Regions from separate parts of the Exiguobacterium sp. SH4S7 genome, predicted to be linked through region 1. Evidence: a T-box and tRNA genes for the amino acid it is inferred to sense, from the RefSeq annotation. Region 1 holds a T-box; the other holds one or more tRNA genes.
The links. A T-box is a leader RNA that pairs with one kind of tRNA and senses whether it is charged. The one in region 1 lies ahead of ileS (isoleucine--tRNA ligase), so its partner is inferred to be a tRNA-Ile.

Region 1 (8,450 bases):
CGATCGATCCGAGCTCATGGACGAGCTCGCCGTGGACGAGTGCGACGTATTCGCGTTTGATCGTTCTGTCTTTCAACTGTTGCGCGAGTGACTCGTGCGCCATATCGTTTTTCGCGACCATGAGCAGTCCCGTCGTATCTTTATCGATACGATGGACGATACCCGGACGCTTCACACCATTGATGCCTGAGAGGTCGTCACAGTGATATAACAGCGCGTTGACGAGCGTTCCAGACGTATGACCAGCCGCAGGGTGCACGACCATGCCACGTGCTTTGTTGACGACGATGACATCCTCGTCCTCGAACACGACGTCGAGCGGAATATCTTCGGGGAGGACTTGGAGTTCGACGGCTTCTGGCACCGTCACGACGACTTCGTCCCCTTCTTGCAGTTTATAGTTCGGCTTCACGAGTTGACCGTTGACGAGCAGATCCCCTGCCTTAATCCAGTCTTGGATTTGCGAACGTGACCAGTCACTTCGTTCGCTCATCCATTTATCGATCCGTGCCTTTTCTTCGGCGACAAATGTGTAAGTTTCCATTACGATTGTCCCCTTTCTTTGTTTAATTTTTCTTCGAACAAGACGCCGATGATCATAAAGATGACCCCGAACGTGAGTGCCATATCGGCGACGTTAAAGATTGGGAAGTTGTAGCCGAACGGGTACGTGTCGACGAAGTCGACGACCTCGCCCCGGAACAGACGATCGATAAAGTTGCCGATCGCTCCGGCGAGCAGTAAGCCGACACTGTAGCCGAGCAGTTTGAACCCATTCACTTCTTTATGCAAGAAGTAGATCAGACCGACGACAACGACGGCGGTGACGACGAAGAAGAACACCATCTGTCCTTCGAGCATGCCCCAGGCCGCGCCTCTGTTGCGGTACGATGTCAAATAGAGCCATCCTGGAATCAATTCGATCGATTGACCGATCGTCATCGTCTGGACGACGATCCATTTCGTCACTTGGTCGAGCAAAATGAGAACGACTGCTAATCCGTAATAACGTTTCATCAAATTCTCCTTTCAAGTCATAAGAAACCGGAGTGGACTGTGCGCCACTCCGGTCCGGCTCATGCGATGACTTCTGTACAGCGCGGGCAAAGTTCTGGATGATCTGCGTTCTGACCAAGTTCGGTCGAATACGTCCAACAGCGGGCACAAGCGGCACCGTCTGCTTTCGCGACGCTGATCTTCGCCGTCGCGTAGTCGACGTCGGCCGTATCGACGTAGTCGAGTTGTGACACTTGCAGGAGTTGACGAACGTTATCGATCGTATCGAGCAGCGCTTTCGTCTCACCCTTCGGTGCGACTTGAAGTTTTGCTTCGAGCGGTTTCCCGATCAACTTCTCGCCGCGGGCGATCTCGATCGCTTTCAAGACGTCGTCGCGGAACGTGAGGAATTTCGACCATTTCGCGAGTAATTCCGTCTCTGCTTCCGTGAGCGGCGCCACTTCTTCAAGGTCCGACAAGAAGACGCTATCCGCCGTCTTGGCCGGGATTTCTTGCCAGACTTCGTCCGCCGTATGCGGGAGGATCGGGGCAAGCAGCTTCGTCAACGTGATGACCGCATCATACATGACCGTCTGAACGGCACGGCGACGCGCATCGTTTTCACGTTCGATGTAGAGGATGTCTTTCGTGAAGTCGAGATAGAACGACGACAATTCGTTGACACAGAAGTTGTGGCTCATGTGGTAAACAGCCATAAAGTCGAACGTATCGTACGCTTTGACGACTTTCGTCTGAAGTTGTTTCAGCTTCGTCGCCATGAAGCGGTCGGCTTCCGGCATATCTTCGAACGCGACGCGCATCGACGGATCGAACCCGTTCAAGTTACCGAGCAAGAAGCGTAACGTGTTACGGATCTTCCGGTATACTTCTGACACTTGTTTAAAGTTGTCATGCGAGGCGCGGACGTCTGACTGATAGTCCACAGACGCGACCCAAAGACGTACGATTTCAGCACCGTACTGTTTCACGAGGTCGTTCGGTGCAATCGTGTTGCCGAGCGATTTCGACATCTTCCGGCCGTCGCCGTCAAGGACGAAGCCGTGACTGAGGACGTTGCGATACGGTGCTTTGCCGGTCGTCGCGACTGCAGTCGACAGTGACGAGTTGAACCAACCACGGTATTGGTCCGAACCTTCTAGGTACAGGTCGGCCGGACGGCGCAAGTTGTCGCGCTGTTCGAGCACGCCTGCGTGTGACGAACCTGAATCGAACCAGACGTCCATGATGTCGACTTCTTTACGGAACTCGCCGTTTGGACTGTTCGGATGTGTGAAGCCGGATGGCAACAAGTCTTTCGCCTCGCGCTCGTACCAGACGTTTGATCCGTGCTCATGGAACAAGTTGGCGATATGGTCGATCGTTTCGTTCGTGATGATTTCCGTTCCGTCTTCTGCGTAGAAGATCGGGATCGGCACACCCCATGCCCGCTGACGGCTGATGACCCAGTCGCCACGGTCACGGACCATGTTGAACAGGCGCGTCATGCCCCATTCCGGTACCCAGTTTACTTCTTCGATTTCACGCAACATGTCGCTGCGGAAGTCTTTGATCGAAGCGAACCATTGCGGTGTCGCCCGGAAGATGACCGGCTTTTTCGTACGCCAGTCGTGCGGGTACGAGTGCTTGATGAATTTGAGCTTCAACAAGTTGCCATTTGCTTCGAGCTTCATGCCGATCTCTTTGTTCGCATCTTCATAGAACAGTCCTTCAAAGCCTGGTGCTTCGTCCGTCATATACCCACGGTCGTCGACCGGGCACAACACGTCAAGTCCGTACGCTTGGCCGACACGGTAGTCGTCTTCCCCGTGGCCAGGTGCGATATGGACGCAGCCTGTCGCTTCAGCCGTGACGTGGTCGCCAAGGATGAGGAGTGACGTCCGGTCGTAAAGCGGGTGCTGTACCGTCATGTGTTCGAACTCGCGTCCGTTCCAAGAACCGCTCACTGAGTACTCATCCCAGCCGAGTGCTGTCGTCACTTCTTCGACGAGCGTCTCGGCAACGATATACCCTTTGCCATCGTGTTCGATCCGTGTGTATGTCAGCTCATCGCTGACAGCGATCCCGAGGTTGGCCGGAATCGTCCACGGTGTCGTCGTCCAGATGACGAAATGGTCGGTCGTCCCGAGGACGCCTTTGCCATCGACGACTTGGAACGCCACATAGATGGCTGGTGATTTTTTGTCATAGTACTCGATTTCCGCCTCAGCGAGTGCCGATTCAGAAGACGGTGACCAATAGACCGGTTTTTTCCCTTTATAGATGTATCCTTTTTCAGCCATCGTGCCGAACAGGCGGATTTGCGCCGCTTCATATTCAGGCTGGAGCGTGATGTATGGATTGTCAAAGTCAGCGAGCAGTCCGAGACGCTTGAACTGTTCACGTTGTGAGTTCACTTGCTCCATCGCGTAAGCGGCACATTTTTCGCGGAACTCGGCGACAGTCATCTCTTTACGGTTGACGCCTGCTTTTTGAAGCGCGTTCTCGATCGGAAGACCGTGTGTGTCCCAACCTGGGATCATCGGTGATTGATAGCCGTTCAACGACTTGAAACGGACGATGATGTCTTTTAACACTTTGTTGAGTGCATGGCCCATATGGATGTCACCGTTGGCGTACGGAGGTCCGTCATGTAGAATGTATTGCGGCTTTCCTGCATTCTTCTCTTGGACGCGGTTGTACAAGTCCATCTGCTCCCAAGCCTCGTGCATTGCTGGCTCGCGCTTCGGCAAATTTCCACGCATCGCGAATTCTGTATCAGGCATCAATAATGTGTCTTTGTAGTTCATTGAAACTCCTCCTGCATCTTTTTTGAAAAACAAAAAAAACCCGCCCCTAAATAGGGACGAGTTCATCGACTCGCGGTACCACCCTACTAATCTCAAGTAGACCTTGAGACCGCTCTCGGTAACCGATAACGAGGTCAAGCGGTCACGCTTACTCAATTCAGCATGACACTCATAGGGGATACCAAATAAAGTCTTTCTCTTAGGCTTGCACCTTCCCTAAGTCGCTTCGTAGGTGTGACTTTATTGACGTGTCCTAATCAACGTATTGTTTATTATCCGTGATGTTTGTTTGGTGTGACTTCGTCGTCATTATACGCAAGTTCACTCGTATCGTCAAGAACCGTCTGGACAGGCGGCTCTCCGACAATCGTGTCCCATTCGGTACTATTTAGAAGTTCCATCTGTGCGTCGACGAGAACACGGAACCGGGTCCGGTACAGTTCGACTTTTTTCAACATTTGAATGACTTCACGCTCTGCCATCTGCTCTTTACGCGACGCTTCCTCTTCTCGGGCGAGCGCTTCGCGTTCAGCCTGCTTCAAGATGAGGCTGGCTTCTTTGGCCGCATTGGTCTTGACTTCTTCTGCCGCCTCTTGTGCGACGATAATCGATTTATTCAACGTGTCTTCCATCGAGGAGAAGTAGTCAATACGGGCTTGCATATCGTTGACGAGTTCTTCGTACCTTCTATTTTCACGAATCAATAGCTCAAACTCTTTAATGATTTGATCTAAAAATTCATTGACCTCATCGATATCGTACCCGCGAAAACGAGTCGAGAACTCTTTGTTATGAATATCAATCGGTGTCAACGCCATTCGACTTTCCTCCTAAATTCAACGTATGATGCCATACTGGATTTTTATTTTCTCACGCTTTGTCGAGCCGAGGATTGCCGTCAATTTGACACGACCGTAACCCCGGATTGAAACCAAATCGTCTGGTTCGAGTAAAAAGCTCGCGTCCGTGATCGCTTTATGATTGACTTTGCAGTCACCATGTTTGACGAGCGCCTGTGCTTTCTGGCGCGACAGACCGAGCACCTCGCTCACGACCGCATCAAAGCGGAGTGAGGAGACGATGCCAAACTCGTCGCTCCATTTGACTTCTGGGACGGTCAAAATCGATGCGGCCGGCACATCAGACAGCCGCACCCGGGCTTTGCCGACGCGATCCACGTTCATTTCGATGAATCCAGCCGCATCAGCCGTCGTCGCGAACTGAGCGATCCCGTCAGCGAGGACAACATCGCCAAACTTTTGCCGCTTCAGGCCCGCGTTAAGAAGCGTGCCTGTCACTTGGCGGTGGGTCAAGTCGACAAACTTCGTCGGATAATCGATTTGAAGAATCTTGACTTCAAAGTCGTTCACGTCGAGCTCATAGTAGTCGGGCGTCAATAAAAGCCGTTTCCGCTCAGCTCCAGGGAAACCGCCGTCCTCGTAGATGGCGAGCCGTTTGCCAACGAGTTGCCTGACGATTTGTTGCTCACGTGGGTCTAAAAAATCCGTCAATTTAAACAAGTAGTTGTCCTCGACTTGTCGCACCCAGTCGAGCACTTGCTCGACAAACGGGCGTTCATTCGGTCGATAATGATCGAAGACGCTCATTTACAGACCGAAAATCGCTCGCACTCCTGCTTGCGCCATACGAAGCACGAACAGGGCGACGATTGGAGAAATGTCGAGCATACCGCCGATTGGCGGGATGATCCGACGGAACGGGTTAAGAAACGGCTCACACAAGTATGTCAAAATCTGTCCGAATTTTGATTCTCTCGCATTCGGGAACCACGATAATAAAATATAGGCAATCAAGACCCAACTATAATATCCAAGAAGCGTAACAATCGTATTGCCTAATGCAGGGATCGCATTTTCCATTCATTTACCACCCTTTACTGTTTAGTTCGTCCTCCGAAATCAAATTCGAAATCGATCCAGTCAATTCGATATTGTTCGGAGCACATAGAATCGTGTTATGTCCAATCGACGTCATCGTTCCTTCTAGGGCGTAAACGACACCCGACAAGAAGTTTACAACTTGACGAGACTGCTCTTTCGACATGCGCTGAAGGTTGACGATGACGGCACGATTTTCTTTCAACTGGTCGCCAATATCTTGTGCCTCGGCAAAGACGCGCGGTTCGGCAAGAACGACTTTCGAACGTTCTTTCTTCTTCGTGTTTAGCGCGACGAGGTTGTTCGATGGTTTCGGACGCTCCTCGGTTTTGACGAGCGCATCAGTCGTCGGTTGAGTGTTCGTCTCTGCGACAGCATACTCTTCCCCTTCATACGCGTGATTCGGATCTTCCTCAAGTCCAAAGAAGTCTTTCATTTTGTTTTTGATTGACATAACGGATTCCTCCTTAGAATATATTATTGCACAAGTACGGTCCCAATACGAACAAACGATGCGCCTTCTTCGATTGCCAACTCGTAGTCGTTAGACATACCCATCGACAATTCGTTGCATGGTGCATGTTCGAAGCGATTTGCCGCGACGCGGTCGCGCAATTCGCGTAAAGCACGGAATGTTTCACGGATCACACCTTCATCTTCTGTGAACGGAGCCATCGTCATCAGTCCGATGACCCGAATATGGCGATACTGTCTACAGTTCTCGATGAACGGGATGACTTCCTCTTTTTCAAGCCCATGTTTTGACGTCTCGCCCGATACGTTCACTTGGACGAAACAATCGATGACACGGTCGGACCGTTTGTCAATCTCTTCGGCGAGCGATAATCGGTCGAGCGAATGGATTGCGGCAACATGATCGATGACTTGTCTCACTTTGCGCGTCTGTAGACTGCCGATAAAATGGAACTTGGCGTCCGACGGCATCGCATTGACTTTCTCGAGCAAGCCTTCCGGACGGTTCTCACCGAAATCACGGACACCTTCTGCGTAAAGCGCGTTCGCGACGTCGACACCGACCGACTTCGTGACCGCGATGAGCGTCACCGCTGTTTCCGATTGAAGGTTCTCAATATTCTGTCTCACTTGTTTGACGTTATCAGCTATGCTCACAATTTCTTCTCCTTGACGAGGACGGCGGCAAATCGACGCTTGGCGTCTCCGTTCCGATAAGAGAAAAAGTCTCGATCGGAAGCGGTCGACAAGTTCGACTGCTTGACGTCCATGTTTCTTTCGACAGCGAGTGTCTCATTGACTCGTTGCAATGACAGATTCGCATGACGTTCTGATTCGTTATACACCGAGGCCGCATATGCTTCGGGCGAGACGGCATTTACGGCATCGAGGACACGGCGGTCGACTTCATAATGCTCGGCCGTGATGGCCGGTCCGACGTACATCTCGATGTCGTGTTCCGGAACCCCGAGCCGAGCGAATTCGTCCGCCATCGAAGACACGATGTTTCCGACCGTCCCTTTCCACCCGGCATGAGCCATGCCGATGATTCCGTGATCTTTCGCACAAAAGAACAACGGGACGCAATCGGCGAACACGAGAGCGAGTGGCAAATCGGTAGCGGTCGTGACGAGTCCGTCAGTCGCTTGAATCGCCTCATCGTATCGATAGGCGCCTTTGCCCTTGTCCGCTTCGTCGACGGTCGCGACACGCGTCCCGTGCACTTGATCGGCCCAAACCGAATCGATGAGCGACAAGTTTGCTTCGGTGAAGAAACGTTCCCGGTTGGCAATGACTTGTTCCGCATCATCGCCGACGTGCAAACCGACATTGCCTTCATTGTGTCCATCCGTCCGAGTCGTCACATAAGCCAGATAGCGATACGCCTCGGTTTCCCATGTATGTATGAGTTGCATACCAGTCTCCTTTTTTTTAGAAAAAGGGGGTGCCGAGAACGGCACCCCCTGTTGTTTAGTTACGGCGTTGTCTTACGAACGCTGGGATGTTGATCGTCTCGTCTGGGACGTCCCCACCATAGACTGGTCTATGGAAGTTCCCTTCTTCTTGTTGAGCAGGTTCAGTCGGTTTCGGTTGAACTTCTTTGTTCGCCTCAGGCTCCGCTTGTTTCTTCGGTTGCTGAAGGAACGGGTTCGTGCCTTGTGACTCTTCCGCAAACTCAGTCGCGATGACAGTGACGATGATCTCCTCGTTCAAGTTTTCGTTGATGACCGAACCAAAGATCAAGTTCACTTCTTCATCAGCGGCGCTTTGAACGATTTGAGCAGCCTCTGTTACTTCATACAAGCTGAGGCTGAGTCCACCTGTAATGTTCATCAAGACACCTTTCGCGCCTTCGATTGAAGACTCGAGCAGTGGAGATGAGATCGCCTTTTTCGCTGCTTCGATGGCACGGTTTTCACCAGTCGCCACACCGACACCCATGAGCGCCGATCCTTTTTCCGTCATGATCGTTTTCACGTCGGCGAAGTCAAGGTTGATCAAACCAGGGATGGCGATCAAGTCTGTGATCCCTTGGACACCTTGGCGAAGCACGTTATCCGCTTCGCGGAACGCTTCGATCATCGGCGTGTTCCGCTCGACGATTTCAAGCAACTTGTCGTTCGGGATGACGATGAGTGTATCGACTTTTTCTTTGAACGCTTGGATTCCGTGTTGCGCATGCTGCATCCGTTTGCGTCCTTCGAACATGAACGGTTTCGTGACGACACCGACTGTGAGCGCTCCGATTTCTTTTGAAATCTCAGCGATGACTGGT
Region 2 (8,450 bases), on a different contig from region 1:
GCTTCTCGAGCGAACCGGCGTTGACACCGATGCGGATCGGGATGCCTTTCGCTTTAGCGGCGTTAACGACCGCTTCGACTTTCTCACGGCGACCGATGTTACCGGGGTTGATCCGAATCTTATCGACACCGCTTTCGATGGCTTTCAACGCCAATTTGTAGTCGAAGTGAATATCGACGACGAGCGGGATGTTGATGCGACTCTTGATTTCAGCGAGCGCGTCGGCCGCTCGCTCATCTGGACAAGCGACGCGGACGATTTGGCAACCTGCTTCTTCAAGACGTAAAATTTCGGCGACAGTCGCTTCGACGTCGTGCGTTTTCGTCGTCGTCATCGACTGAATGACGACTTCATCAGACCCTCCGATGATGACGTTGCCGACACGAATCGGACGAGTTAATGAACGGTGTAAGATTTCTGACATATACGTAATCTCCTTCTTTTGGAAAGGTTCCAATCGATTTAGATGGTTGGTTTCTTTCTTATCATAACGAAATGCTTGTGAAAAAGCACCCGGCAAGCGCTCCTAAGATGTGCTCTTTACAAAGTCTAACGTTATCTTAACAGATGCTTCATAATTTTCCACCGTCTCAAGACCGATATATCGGACGAATAGCAAGTTGAGAAAGGTGAGGATTAGATGTGTTAACGCGATTGCAACAGCTGTGGAAGCAACGGCGTCCTGAAGGCGTCAAAATTGAACGGCGTCTCCAATGGACGCTGATGCCGCTTGTCGTCATCCTGTTTTTGACGACGTTCGGTTGGTTCGCGCTGAAAGCGGAACACCTGTTGACAGCTGAAGTCGAGAAGCGCTTACTCCGAGAAGCGACAGTCATGCGCGAGACAGTCAAAACGACGTATGGGGCATACCTATCAAATGAAAAAGGGTTGGTACGCTCGTTGAAGTCGACGTATATGCAACAGGCGTCAATTTTATCAGCGGACGGACTCGAGGCCGGTCAGTATTTGATACGAGACGAGCAAGTCGAGCAATTGACAGGAAAAAAAGCGAGCAAGCAGCTTGAAGACAAATTTAATGAAGTGACAGTGAACGAACTCGCAGTCATCGAACGAGGCGACTTCTTCTTAGCAACGGTTCCGATCCCAGAACTACAAGCTCATTACGTATTGGCTGTCACGAGACAATCGGTACTTGGGTCGATGTGGGAACTTCGACAGGCGCTTTTCGCTGTGATTGTCATAGCGATGGGAATCATTATCTATTTATTTTCTCGGATGATCCGTCGCGAAGTCAGACCGTTATCGCAGTTTGCGACGCGACTGCGTGAGGCGGTAGAGACGCGTGCTTTCAAAGAAGTAGACTTAGGAGCCAAGTCGTTCGAGATCCGTAGTTTAGAGCGTGAATACAATACGTTCATCGGGCTGTGGAAAAAGTCGTTGCTGACGATGGACGAGACGTCATCGGCGTTTGAGACGAGCTTGCCGACGTTCATGCGGCAACTTGCATCAAATGAACAACAAGTTGTCGCCTTTAAAGAAGTCGCAAGTACGGTCGAACAGACGAGTCGATCGTATCAGGCGTTCACGAGCGAATCGACGCATCGCTTTACGGACATTGCGGCCCATGTCGCGGCACTCAAACAAGATATTTCGGCTGTTGACTTGAGAGCGGTAGCGCTGCAACAAACGATTTCGAGCGAAATTGCCTCGTTTGCTTCGGTCAGAGGCGTGAGCGAGCAGTTCAAAGAGAAGGCGGGTAGTATCCAAGAACGTTTACGCGACAGCGCGAAAACGTCAGAACGAGCCGACGAAGCGCTTCAGACGATCTTATCGGTCGCGGCAGCCACGAAGATGTTGGCACTGAACGCCTCGATCGAAGCGGCTCGTGCCGGGGAACATGGAAAAGGGTTTGCTGTCGTCGCTCATGAAGTCGGTCAGCTAGCGAAAGTGACGAATGAATCTTCGATACTTGCCGTTGCGGCGATTGGGCAAATCAAATCCGAACGGGAAGAAATTTTTAGCGATATGATTCGCTTCGGCGACGATATCCTTCATCTAGGTGAGGCGTTGGACCGAGTTGAAGCAGGGATTGCGAAAATCAATTACGAAGTGCGTGACCAAATGCTTGAGTTCCAATCGATCACGGATCAGACGGCCGCAACGGGAAGGCAGTTGCTCCACATGGCGGAAGCGAACGAACAACTGAAAGAAATCGGCTTGGCGCTCGAGCGGAAGTTGAACGAATTGTATGAAGGGGTCGAAGTATGGACGGACGTTCAAGAAACGTTACAAGCAGCCGGGACAGACCTGGGTCACCAAAGTCGACGCCTGCAGGAAGTACTTACTGAACTTGCACCGAAGACGTGATAAAACTCGGGACAGCGCGAATTAGCGCCGTCCCGAGTTTTTTTGTTTAAGCGGGATTTGGAATAGTGGGACGGTCAAGTAGACGATCGTGACGACGAAACCGAGCCATAGAAGTGCGGACACGGCGTGATACAAGGCGACGAGCACGAGCGTCGGGACGAGTGTCATCGCGACCGCGTAAGGCCAAGCTTGCCGATACGGCCACGGTTTCTTCATTCGAAGTCTCGTCACGAGTTGAACGAACAAGGCGGCGACGGCGACCCACATCATATAGAAGAAGAAAATGGCGAAGCCGTGTAAAAACAGCCACATCGGTGCGAAAAAATCGGGCCGCAAGACGAGGTAATCTAAGACAGTCGCGACGATTGTAAAGACGAGGCTCGCCAACATATAAGCGTGTAGCGGAGCTAGACGGAGCCGTAGCGTTTGCTTCGTAGGTAGCAGGCTATGGCGGATAAACATTGATGTCGTTTTAAGCATACAGACAAAACCCCATTCTGTTATAGTACAAATTATCTAAAATACATAAAAATAAGACAGCTATTTAATAAAACCTTAACATTAAACGTGTTTACATCGACTCAGGGAAGAAGGCATAATGAGTAGGGCAACAAGAACCAATTAAACACAACCAATTCACAATCAAAAGGAGTACAAAAATCGTGGAATACAATTTGCAAGAAATGTTATTCATGTTTTTTGGAGGATTAGGGATCTTCCTATTCGGTATCAAATCGATGGGAGACGGCCTTCAAAAGTCTGCAGGAGATCGACTCCGCGACATCCTTGATAAGTATACATCGAATCCGTTCCTCGGAGTACTAGCCGGGATCATTGTTACGGTCTTACTTCAAACATCAAGTGGAACAACCGTCATTACGGTCGGTCTTGTCAGCGCCGGTTTCATGACGCTCCGTCAAGCGATCGGGGTCATCATGGGTGCGAACATCGGGACGACGGTAACGGCGTTCATCATCGGGATTGACATTGGTGCTTATGCACTTCCGATTATCGCAGTCGGTGCGATTCTTTTGTTCTTCTTTAAAAGAGAGAAATTCCAACACCTCGGACAAATCTTCTTCGGATTCGGGATGCTGTTCTACGGTCTCGAACTCATGGGAGACGGGATGCGCCCGCTTCGTTCGAGTGAATATTTCATTGATTTGACGCAATCGATGAGTGACAATCCGTTCCTAGGCGTCATCGTCGGTACGGTGTTCACGGTCATCGTTCAATCGTCTTCTGCGACGATCGGGATTTTGCAAGAACTGTACGCAGGTGGCTCGATCCAACTCGATGCAGCACTGCCTGTCTTGTTCGGTGACAACATCGGGACGACGATCACGGCGATTCTCGCTTCAATCGGTGCCTCGGTCGCGGCTCGTCGTGCGGCGGCAGCTCACGTTATCTTTAACTTGATCGGGACAGCCATGTTCTTGATTATTTTGCCGCTCTTCACGCGATATATTTTGTGGATCACAGACTTATTAGCTATCGAAGACAAGATGCAAATCGCCTTCGCGCACGGTACGTTCAACGTCGTCAACACGTTTGTCCAGTTCTGGTTCATCGGGACGATTGCTTGGCTCGTGACGAAACTCGTACCAGGTGAAGATTCAATCGTCGATACGAAAGCGCAACATCTAGACCCTGTCTTCATCCAACAGTCGCCTTCGATCGCGGTCGAGCAAGCAAAATATGAAGTCATCCGCATGGGTGATTTCGCGAAGCTCGGTCTTGACGAAGCGCGCAGCTATATGGCGTCAGGAGACAAGAAACACGCTGAGAAGTCGGCACATATCGAAGAAGCGTTAAACTCATTGAACTCTAAAATCACGGATTATCTCGTCAAATTGGCGGCCGTCGATTTGACGGAGCACGAATCACAACAGCATAAGACACTCATGCATGCCATCAACGACATCGAGCGAATCGGTGACCACGTTGAGAACATCATCGAGTTGATCGACTATAAGACGGCGACACGGATCACCCTCTCACCTGATGCTCAAAAAGAGTTGACGGAAATGTATGATCTGACACGGGCCACACTCGAGAAGTCACTTCAAACGCTTGCGAGCGGTGACATGGTCGAGGCGCGTCAAGTCATCGAGATGGAAGCGAAACTCGACATGCTCGAGCGTCAATTCCGTAAAAATCATGTCGTTCGTTTGAACACAGGTGAATGTGACGGCCAAGCTGGTATGTTCTTCGTCGATATGCTCTCGAACCTTGAGCGGATCGGTGACCATGCGATGAACATCACGGAAATCACACTTGAAGATGCAACGAACGAAATATCGGTCTAACGTTTCAAAAAGTCTTGCTACTTAAGTTATAAGTAGCAAGACTTTTTTGCGTACGTGTGACTTTTCATTGACAGTAGAGGCTTCCTTCAGTATATTATTACTGTATAACAACGTGGCGGTGTAGCTCAGCTGGCTAGAGCGTACGGTTCATACCCGTGAGGTCGTGGGTTCGACTCCCTCCGCCGCTACCAATAAGGACCCTTAGCTCAGCTGGTTAGAGCAGACGGCTCATAACCGTCCGGTCGTAGGTTCAAGTCCTACAGGGTCCATCGAGGGCAGCTTTCTAATGAAAGCTGCTTTTTTGTTTACATTGTTGTTTTCAAAAGTGAAGACGCGGGTAAATATCCGTTAGCATTTTGTTTTTGAAAAATATGAAACGAGGCGAAGCGAGATGGAACGAAATCATACGATGATGCAATTTTTTGAATGGCACGTCCCGGCTGACCAAAAGCATTGGAAGCGATTGAAAGAACGGGCTTCTAAATTAAAAAAAGCAGGAATCACCGCACTTTGGTTGCCACCGGTCACAAAAGGTCAAAGTGATGAGGATACGGGATATGGTGTCTATGACTTGTATGATTTAGGCGAGTTTGATCAAAAAGGAACCGTCGCCACAAAATACGGGACGAAGCAAGAGCTGCTTGAGGCGACGAAACACGCCCAAGAACTCGGGATGCAAGTATATATGGATGTCGTGTTGAACCATAAAGCCGGAGCCGACGCGACCGAGAAGTTCGACGTGTTAGAAGTCGACCCGGAAGACCGGACGAAAGTGTTGTCGGAAGAACCGTTTGAGATTGAAGGTTGGACGAAGTTTGATTATAAAGCGCGAAACGGTAAGTACTCGTCGTTCAAATGGAACTTCCATCATTTCAACGGCACGGACTATGACGCGGCGAGCGAGCATAGCGGTATCTTCTTCATTTTAGGCGATAACAAAAAATGGAATGACAACGTCGATAGTGAGTTCGGCGTTTATGACTATTTGATGTTTGCGAACATTGACTATCATCATCCGGAAGTCCGGGAAGAAGTGTTAAGTTGGGGCAAGTGGTTCATCGAAGAGACGAAATGTGATGGCTTCCGTCTCGATGCGATCAAACATATCAACTATGATTTCGTCAAAGAGTTCAGCCAAACGATGAAAGATGAAAAAGGCGAGAACTTTTACTTGGTCGGTGAGTTTTGGAAGTCGGAGCTCGAAGATTGCCGCGCCTTTTTAGACAACATCGACTACCACGTCGATCTGTTCGACGTGCCGCTCCATTACAATTTGCAGCGTGCCTCGATTGAAGGCGCATCGTTTGATTTGCGGACGATCTTTGACGACACACTCGTCCAGTCCCACCCGCTTCACTCGGTCACGTTCGTCGACAACCATGACTCACAGCCGGCCGAGGCGCTCGAGTCATGGGTCGAAGATTGGTTCAAACAGAGTGCTTACGGTTTGATTTTACTCCGCCAAGACGGTTATCCGTGTGTTTTCTACGGTGATTACTACGGCATCAACGGGCCCCACCCGGTCGAAGGGAAGAAGCTGGCCATCGATCCACTTCTGTACGCCCGTCGTGAAAAAGCGTATGGGCAACAAGACGACTACTTCGATAACGAGCACGTGATCGGCTGGGTCCGACACGGCAGCGAGGATATCGAGCGTTCAGGTTGTGCCGTCATCATCTCGAATAACGAAGAGGCGGAGAAACAGATGTACGTCGGGGAGCATCGTGCCGGTGAGAAATGGGTCGACTTGACGCAGACGATCGATGAAATCATCGAGATTGACGAAGATGGAAAAGGGGTATTTAAAGTAGCGGCAGGATCGATCTCGGTCTGGGCGTTGCCGGACGAAGATGTGGAATAAGCCTTTACAATTGAGTAAGCCGTCACAAATCTGTTACATTTAAAACGAACGTTGTTCAAACCAATTTTAAGGGGGATTTTAGTTATGGCTAAATTTGAATTACCACAACTTGATTACGCATACGATGCACTCGAACCACACATTGACGCACGCACGATGGAAATCCACCATTCGAAACACCACAACGCTTACGTCACGAACGTGAACAATGCACTCGAAGGAAAAGACGTAGAGTACTCTTCACTTGAAGACTTGCTCCAAAAACTCGATTCGCTTCCTGCTGACATTCAGACAGCTGTTCGTAACAACGGCGGCGGTCATTGGAACCACTCGTTCTTCTGGAAGTTGTTGAAGAAAAACGAGAACGGGACGCCAACGGGCGAACTCGCAACGGCGATCGACGAAGCGTTCGGCAGCTTTGACGCGTTCAAAGATGAGTTCACGAAAGCCGCTACAACTCGTTTCGGTTCAGGTTGGGCTTGGCTCGTCGTCAAAGGCGGCAAGCTCGAAGTCACGTCGACACCGAACCAAGATTCACCGATCATGGAAGGCATCACGCCGATCCTTGGACTCGATGTTTGGGAGCATGCGTACTACTTGAACTATCAAAACCGTCGCCCGGACTACATCCAAGCGTTCTTCCACGTCATCGACTGGGATTACGTCGCGAAGCTTTACGCTGACGCCAAATAATGACACGATCCCGAGATTCGGTTGAATCTCGGGATTTTTTCTACATTTCATTAATTTGTAAACAAATTATGATATAGTAAAAATCGAGTCTGAAAATAGAAATACAGAAAAGTATAATATAGAAGCAACTGAAAGTGGAAGGAGATAACTGAATTGGCTAGACACCGTGTGAAAGTGCCGAAAAAACGGCGTAACCACCTTCCGTTACGATTAAATTTATTGTTTTTTATCGTCTTCATTTTGTTTGCGACGTTGATCTTTCGGTTAGGCGTCGTCCAAATCGTCAACGGAGAGTTGATCGCCCGAGAGGTTCAAAAGACCGAGTCGAGCAAAATCAAGTACGAGGTGCCTCGCGGCAAAATCTACGATCGGAACGGTCAAGTGTTGGCCGACACAATCTCGAACTATTCGGTCATGTACCGTCGCTCCCAAGTGACGAAAACGGAGGAGCGTCTCGATGTTGCGGTCAAACTTGCTAAGATCGTCGACATTCCGGAGAAAGATCGCAAAGTGACCGAACGGGACCGCAAGGACTATTGGATCGCCATCGATCCTGAGCGCTCGCAAGAACGAGTCCAATCGCTTCTCGCCGAGCTGCCGGAAGAAGAGCGGGCCGCCTTGTCGAACCAAGCAGTCGATCAGTTGCTGCTTGATTCAATCACGCAAGCAGAGATCACGTTCGATGATGCGACCGAAGAGATCATCGCTATCAAACATAATATGGAGAGCGGGTACGCGTTAGACCCGCAAGTCATCAAAATCGGCGCGTCGCCGAAAGAGATGGCTTTGATCGAAGAAAACTTGGAGCTGTTGCCAGGCGTCAGCGTCGAACCGTATTACCAGCGGGCCTATCCGTTCGGTGAAACGTTCCAAAGCTTCCTCGGAAGCTATCGTCAAATCCCGGCCGAGCAACGGGCCTCGTATCAGGCGAAAGGCTACGGGTTGAACGATCGGGTCGGGACGTCTTATCTCGAGCAACAGTATGAAGATATTTTACGCGGAACCCCGGCTTATGACGTGTTCACGACGTATAAAGGCCAACCGGTCGGTGAGCCTACGCGCGTGAGCGGTAATCCCGGAAAAGATATCATCTTGTCGACGGACATCGAATTCCAAAAAGAAGTCGATGAGATCTTGAAGAAGGCGATCCGTGCCGGGCGTTCGGGGAGTCCGCACTTCGACCGGGCTTTCGTCGTCGTCATGAATCCGAAGACGGGCGAGCTGCTCGCTTTGTCTGGGCAAGAGTTAGATCTTGAGAC

Region 2: it encodes a tRNA-Ile, which carries the amino acid that the T-box ahead of ileS (isoleucine--tRNA ligase) is inferred to sense. The anticodon was not compared.

The regions. Positions count from the first base shown of each region.
Region 1 is NZ_SJUT01000002.1:195,570-204,019, forward strand. Features, by position in the region: gene EVJ29_RS05090 (RluA family pseudouridine synthase) at 1-544, opposite strand, end outside; gene lspA (signal peptidase II) at 544-1,017, opposite strand; gene ileS (isoleucine--tRNA ligase) at 1,077-3,803, opposite strand; T-box leader at 3,853-4,073, opposite strand; gene EVJ29_RS05105 (DivIVA domain-containing protein) at 4,076-4,621, opposite strand; gene EVJ29_RS05110 (YlmH family RNA-binding protein) at 4,640-5,410, opposite strand; gene EVJ29_RS05115 (YggT family protein) at 5,411-5,683, opposite strand; gene EVJ29_RS05120 (cell division protein SepF) at 5,688-6,155, opposite strand; gene EVJ29_RS05125 (YggS family pyridoxal phosphate-dependent enzyme) at 6,179-6,832, opposite strand; gene pgeF (peptidoglycan editing factor PgeF) at 6,829-7,590, opposite strand; gene ftsZ (cell division protein FtsZ) at 7,646-8,450, opposite strand, start outside.
Region 2 is NZ_SJUT01000001.1:578,765-587,214, forward strand. Features, by position in the region: gene ispG (flavodoxin-dependent (E)-4-hydroxy-3-methylbut-2-enyl-diphosphate synthase) at 1-424, opposite strand, end outside; gene EVJ29_RS02835 (methyl-accepting chemotaxis protein) at 643-2,328, shown strand; gene EVJ29_RS02840 (hypothetical protein) at 2,350-2,790, opposite strand; gene EVJ29_RS02845 (Na/Pi cotransporter family protein) at 2,991-4,637, shown strand; tRNA gene EVJ29_RS02850 (tRNA-Met) at 4,752-4,828, shown strand; tRNA gene EVJ29_RS02855 (tRNA-Ile) at 4,833-4,906, shown strand; gene EVJ29_RS02860 (alpha-amylase) at 5,029-6,498, shown strand; gene EVJ29_RS02865 (superoxide dismutase) at 6,583-7,191, shown strand; gene EVJ29_RS02870 (peptidoglycan D,D-transpeptidase FtsI family protein) at 7,345-8,450, shown strand, end outside.